2 regions of the Paenibacillus sp. JT22N1 genome follow, and region 1 is predicted to be linked to the other one. Evidence: riboswitches for the same ligand, from Rfam matches in the RefSeq annotation. Region 1 holds a riboswitch; the other holds the start of a gene.
The links. A riboswitch is a leader RNA that binds a small molecule or an ion and turns the genes downstream of it on or off. The one in region 1 is predicted to bind S-adenosylmethionine.

Region 1 (3,420 bases):
ATGGAAAGATCGCGCATATCCATCATTTCATTGACACCGATTTATTTGCCCGGTTTGGTTTGCCGACCTGTTTGGACGCGAGTATGGATTTTACGGCGTACCGATGATTTTGCGGCCGCTCGTTCGTCTATATTTCTGAACGGCAAATTGAATGAAAGTGGAGGTTTTAAAATGTTGCAACGTTTGTTTATTTGGGTGGAGATTCCGGTGTCGAATATGGAACGGGCCAAAACGTTCTATGAGTGGATTTTTCGAATGGATATGCAGTCGATGCCCATAGGGGATGATGAATACGCGTTTTTTCCGGTTCAGGAACAGTGCAACGGAGGGGCGTTAGTGAAGGGTCCCCATCGTAAGCCCTCTGTCGATGGCGTCACGATATACCTTGACGGAAGTCCAGACCTGGCCAACATTCTTTCAAGGGTCCCTGAAGCGGGTGGACAAGTGATCATGGAGAAAACCAATGCGGGCAATAACGCAGGATATTTGGGGATGTTTTTAGACAGTGAAGGCAATCGCATAGGCCTTCAACATTTATAAGCAAACGGTAACTATTGAGGAGTCTGCTTGGCGGCAGCTCCTCTTTTGTTTATTGAAGTAACGAGCAGGTTAGCGTAACTTTCCAATACACAGAAACGTATAAAATATCGACTAACGACAAAGGAGGCGACAGCATGATTAAGCCCAATAGGGGACTAAGAATTGCTTGGATTATTCCAAATGTCTTAATGTATATTTTTTTCTTAGGTCTTTCTGTATTTGTGTTTGCGAATGCAGAACGGCTAAATGATATTAATCGGCTTGGCGTATGGCTTATTACCCTTATTTTTTTGATATTTATTGCACTGTTCGGCTCTTATCGGATTTGGACTTGGGTAAAGCAAGGCAAGCTGTAAACACCGTCCCTTTCAACCGACATGGCGTGCAATCAAGGGAATAGGTATTCACACATATTTGCTAAGTGAGTATCTTATTCTTAAAGCCACTTTAGTTATTTGGGGGAATCGGTGTGGGATACTTTGTTAATATAGAACCAGGTGTAAATTTATATGTCGAAGATATCAATCCTGAGGGCAGCAAGACCATAGTTTTTATACATGGTTGGCCGTTAAATCATAAACAGTTTGAGTATCAGTTTGATGTTCTTCCCGCAAAGGGATACCGCTGTATAGGAATTGACTGGAGAGGTTTCGGTAATTCGGATAAGCCAATAAGTGGCTACAATTATGACCGATTGGCGGATGACATCCGCACTGTAGTTGGTGTACTTCAATTAAACAACTTCACACTCGTTGGTCACTCCACGGGCGGATCGATCGCAATTAGGTATATGTCCCGATACAATGGTTACGGAGTTTCTAGACTTGTTCTTGTAGACGCTGCCGCTCCTATAGGCTTTACAACAGAGACTGCCAACAAATTTCTTAATGAAACATTAAACGACCGCCCTAAAATGATGCGTGAAGTAACAGACACCTTTTTCTTTCAGTATATATCAGGCCCATTCTCAGACTGGTTTTTTCAATTGGGATTACAGGCAGCAGGTTGGTCAACCGCATCAGTCGTAGTTATGCTAAGAGATGAGAAATTATATACCGATCTGCCAAAAATATCGGTCCCTACTTTAATTGTTCACGGGATTCACGACAAAGTAATTCCATTTGCACAAGCACAGGAACTAAATCAAAAAATAAGAAATTCACAGCTTGTCCCGTTTCAATACAGCGGTCATGGCCCATTTTGGGAAGAACGTGATAAGTTTAATCAGCTATTGGTGCAATTTACTGGCTCATAGCTCTATTCAGCTAACGGAAAACGAGAGTGTTAAACACCAAAGATGAGGCGAAAATCACATAAGATTTATCATTTATTGCGGATTGATCAAGGAGTGTTAAATCCCTTGACATCAGAGAACTTTATAGTATTATAGAAATAATTGAATATGTTGAATTTTCTTATCAAGAGCAGGTGGAGGGACTAGCCCGATGAAACCCGGCAACCGACAAACCTTTGTTAAACAAGGAATGCACGGTGCTAATTCTTGCGGAAACGCTGTACTTAAGCGAATCTGGGAGATAAGAGTGAGGATATGACTTTGAATTTTTATGACCTTTCTCTAATTCCAGGGAAGGTCATTTTTGTTTTACATTAACAAAGTAAACTAGTGTAATAGGAGGGACAGGATGGCGATCACGATACCTGACAATCTGCCGGCCAAAGAGATTTTAAACCAAGGGAACACTGTTACGATGAATGAAACAATTGATTATCACGAGGATACTCGTACCCTGCGTATTTCTTCGCTAAATTTGAAAAATTCGTTTAAAGGTCTTTCGTTTGAAGGTTTGCAGCATTGTAAGATTACCCATATAGAATGTTTTCGATTTGACAGTGAGCTTACAAAAAAGCTCTTCATTGAACACAGCACAGATTATGTCTGTGGGCTAATTGCTATCTCTACAAATACGGGAGCATGTGGGTTAAGGGAATTTGCGATCCCATGTAAAAGCATGAAGTGTGATACAGTTTTGTGGGCTGCTCCTTTTCAGCGAATAAAAGGTCTGACCTTGGTTGAGAGCTTGAACTACGTTCGACAAAAACAAGAGGCATGGGGACCCGTAAGATCCGAATTAATTGAGTCTGCATTAATGGATCTAAATGGAAAACTTGGACGAGCATCAAAAAACAACAAGGATCAAAGATACTTCTGGGATCGAGCATACTTATTTGACCATACGCAAGCGTACGTCTTATTCTAAAAAATTCGACAAACCAGGTGAAGATTAGGAAGACTTGATTAGCATCGAAGTTGGTACCATTCTCGGTAAATGACATTAAAGTAGTCCCATACAATAAACTGCTGTCCAGGAGGAGACCCATCTGGTAAATCCATCCCAATATCCCGTTCCCGAGCTGCAGCCTTACGTGACCCGCAACGAGAGCGAACTTTACTATCGATACTATCCTAGCGCCGCTAAAACGGCGATGGCGATTATTCTTCTTCATGGAATATCTGAAGACAGCAAATACTCATACCCGTACTCTCAAAAGATTTCATCAACTGGGTTCGCCCACGTTTTCAAAGTACAGGTTCATATCGTTCCTGGATCGAGTCATGACGGATTGCTAGGAAGCCCTACTGCTTATGCACATACTGCCAATTGGCTGCACTCGAATGCTGAGTAATGAAAAACTATAGTTCCATAATATTGTATTCTCTAGGCAACCGGTGAATTGCTCGGCAACCTCGTTCCGCTGCAAGCCACAAATCGTGGAATAACGCCGAATTACTATGTTAGTACTTAAACGAATCTTACATAGGAGTGTAGTTATGGAGAGTGAAATTGATTTGGCTGTGGAGAAAATTCAGCAACTGAATACGCGAACTCAAAAAGCAATGATGGAGTTAATCCGAAAAAG
Region 2 (3,420 bases), on a different contig from region 1:
CACGATGAGACCAGCGAGCACGTCATTATGACCGCCGAGGTACTTGGTCGCGCTATGAATGACGATATCAGCACCAAGCTCAATAGGACGTTGCAGATACGGTGTTAACAAGGTATTATCGACAATCGATACGATGCCCTTCTTACGAGCCCAAGTACACACAAGCTCAAGGTCTGTAATCATCATCAATGGATTCGTCGGTGTCTCAATGACAAGCCCTTTGGTATTCGGCTGGTACGCCGCTTCCAGCCCATCTAAATCATTCGTGTCCACATACGTAGCAGTCACACCAAAGCGCGACATGATTTTCTCAAGCAGACGGTACGTACCGCCATATAAATCCAAGGAAACAATCAGATGATCTCCTTGGCTGAAATAAGCAAAAATGGTTTGCAGCGCAGCCATTCCTGAGGAACAAGCAAAGCCCGCATCTCCAGACTCCAACTGAGCAATAGCATCCTCGAGCACCTTGCGTGTTGGGCTTTTCGTACGTGCATAGTCGAATCCTGTACTTTGCCCAAGCTTCGGATGACGGAACGCAGTAGCTTGGTAGACTGGGAAGCTGATAGCTCCAGTAACGGGTTCTTCAATAGAGCCAATTTGGGCGAGACGACTTTCGATTTTCAACAAAGGGAGTTCCTCCTCAGGGATATGGTTTCGAATTACAATTGCGAGCTTGCCAAGCTTTCGTTGATGTTAGCGTTCAATTCAAATGGTGTTTCTTGATAGACATAGTAATTCAACCAATTGGAGAACAGAAGATTCGCATGCGCTCTCCAAGTATTATAAGGCTGTCTGCTCGGATCATTATTCGGGTAATAATTTTTGGGGATCTCGATTGTAAGCCCTTTACTCACATCCCGATCGTACTCCCATTTCAATGAACAAGCATCATATTCCGAATGTCCTGTTACGAAAATATGCTTCCCATCTCGCGTTGCGGCGATATAAACACCGGACTCCTCAGATTCCGATAAAATTTCCAAATCAGGACATTGTTCAATGTCTTCACGACTAATATCCGTATGACGCGATTGTGGTACATGAAAGACTTCATCAAAGCCGCGCAGCAGCTTTGTATTCGGTACCTGAACAGTATGAGGAAATACACCGAACATCTTGTTCTCGAGCGCAAACTTTCGCACACCGAAATGATGATACAAGCCCGCTTGAGCTGCCCAACAAATATGCAAGGTAGAAGTGACGTTGTGCTTGCTCCAATTCAGGATTTGCGTCAATTCCTCCCAGTAATTCACATCTTCGAATTCCATCTGTTCGACAGGAGCACCCGTGATAATCATGCCATCCAGCTTTTCATCTTTAATATCGTCAAATGTTTTATAAAACATTTCCAAATGCTCGACGGAAGTGTTCTTAGAAGTATGAGTTTTAGGATGCAGAAGCACGAATTCCACCTGCAATGGCGTATTCCCGATTAAGCGCAGCAGCTGCGTCTCCGTCGTTTCTTTGGTCGGCATCAAATTCAATAAAGCAATCCGAAGTGGACGTATATCCTGGTGATACGCGACAGATTCATCCATGGTGAAGATGTTCTCTTGGTTTAAAATTTCTTTGGCAGGCAGGTTGTCAGGAATCTTGATCGGCATCCTGTTCACTCCTCTTCATAAGTTTTATTTGGGAAATAAATGCAAAAATGACCTTCTCTGGAATCAGAGAAAGGCCATGGAAAATCAAAGTCAATGTCCTTCTCTTATCTCCCAGATTCGCTTTAATCAGCGTTTCCGCAAGAATTAGCACCGTGCTCCCCTTTGCTTGCAAAGGTTTGTCGGTTGCCGGGTGTCATAGGGCTAGTCCCTCCACCTACTCTTGATAAGAAAATGTAACGTATGCGATTAAAATTATCATACTATAAATTCAATCAAAGTCAAGGCATGAAACGCTTGTCATTAGAAATTAAAGCAAAGAAATTGCAACGGTTTGTCCCCTTGTGAAACAATTGATACAAAACGTCTCAAAAAAATATGTTTAAGCCAGCAAAAAAACGGGTTATATGATATTAAAACAACGAAATATATATAACAACACCCTATTTTATAAATCTTATTTCATGAAAAGAGGTCATTTATGTCAACCCAAACGATCGATAGCTTCTCCGCTTTTGCTTCATTGAATCGCTTTTTCGCCCTGATTGAAACCACAAAACCAACGATTCAACAAGCAGAAGATGCTGCTGCCCTGTTATGCCGTATCTATGGTGCTAACAGTGAAGAAGAACTGCTGCAGCGCGGTGATCCTGAATTAATTGAGATTTACAAAGAAATTAAAAATAAAATTTTAAAAGCCGCCATGTAAGTCATGGTGGCTATTTTTTTGACACCGACTGAGCGTTATCTCCATACTTTATCTTAACAACAATCTACCCAGTTTCTGCAAACTTTTATGGCTTGAAACGTGATATATGAAGGGTTATACTAGACAAGTATTCGACACGGACGAAAAAGGAGGGCATACGTTTGGACGGAGAACCGAGGAGTAGAACCTGCAAGGATCTTAAACAATTTAATAGTGTAGGAATGCAGTCGGTTATTCCTTCATCCGGAGCCTTGCTCTAAAAAGATGAACTAACCGACTGATTCCATTCAAAGGGGTGGATCAGATGAAAACACGGTGGGTTCAGAATGGCATTTTTACGTTGGTTGATGACGTGACTGTCGCCCTAACACCTCCAGAAAGAGGCTTTTATTGGATTGATGCAGGGGTAGAGGACTTAGAGATCCTTCAACCTTTGTTCCATCTTCATGATTTGGCCGTGGAGGATTGCTTAAGCGAAGAGGAACAACGTCCCAAAATTGAGTTCTACGATTCCCATTATTTTATCGTTATTAATAGTATTCGATTTGATGATGAAGAAATTTTCCTTCGCGCACTTAATCTATTTCTAAGCAGACATGTTATTATTACCGTTACTAGACAAAAAATCAATGAACTTCGAGCTTTGAAACCTTTTCTCTGGGAAGAGGAAGTAAACAGCGCCGATCGTTTCCTATACCATCTGGTCGATCTTGTCGTCGATAATTATGTGGCGGTCGGTGACCGTATCGAGGCCAAGATTGAAAAGCTGGAAGAAGACATCCTGGTGGCAACGAAGAAGTCGCATTTGAATGAAATTATTGGACTTCGCTCAGAGATTCTATGGCTCAAAAAAGTACTTGTTCCTCAACGCGATGTCATTGGAACACTTGGTAAAAAAGAGCTTAGACTGATTGACCATCAGCTGCAAAAATATTTCGGAGACATTTATGAAAATGCCGTAAAGATCGTGGATACGTTTGATACGCTGCGCGATCTCATGGGCAACTTACGAGAAGCCTATCAGTCCAGCGTCGCTAACCGCGCGAATGAGATCATGCGCGTTTTCACAGCAACTTCGACGATCTTCATGCCTTTAACGTTCATTAC

Region 2: linked by a shared signal. The riboswitch ahead of metA (homoserine O-acetyltransferase MetA) and the one ahead of AC58UU_RS21370 (hypothetical protein) in region 1 are both predicted to bind S-adenosylmethionine.

The regions. Positions count from the first base shown of each region.
Region 1 covers NZ_JCAUAW010000011.1:120,301-123,720, forward strand. The annotation lists gene AC58UU_RS21350 (sigma-70 family RNA polymerase sigma factor) at 1-107, shown strand, start outside; gene AC58UU_RS21355 (VOC family protein) at 172-540, shown strand; gene AC58UU_RS21360 (hypothetical protein) at 675-896, shown strand; gene AC58UU_RS21365 (alpha/beta fold hydrolase) at 1,010-1,795, shown strand; SAM riboswitch class I at 1,953-2,082, shown strand; gene AC58UU_RS21370 (hypothetical protein) at 2,184-2,759, shown strand; gene AC58UU_RS21375 (hypothetical protein) at 3,332-3,420, shown strand, end outside.
Region 2 covers NZ_JCAUAW010000004.1:258,259-261,678, reverse strand. The annotation lists gene AC58UU_RS10300 (aminotransferase class I/II-fold pyridoxal phosphate-dependent enzyme) at 1-627, opposite strand, end outside; gene metA (homoserine O-acetyltransferase MetA) at 663-1,607, opposite strand; SAM riboswitch class I at 1,709-1,837, opposite strand; gene AC58UU_RS10290 (hypothetical protein) at 2,086-2,313, shown strand; gene corA (magnesium/cobalt transporter CorA) at 2,618-3,420, shown strand, end outside.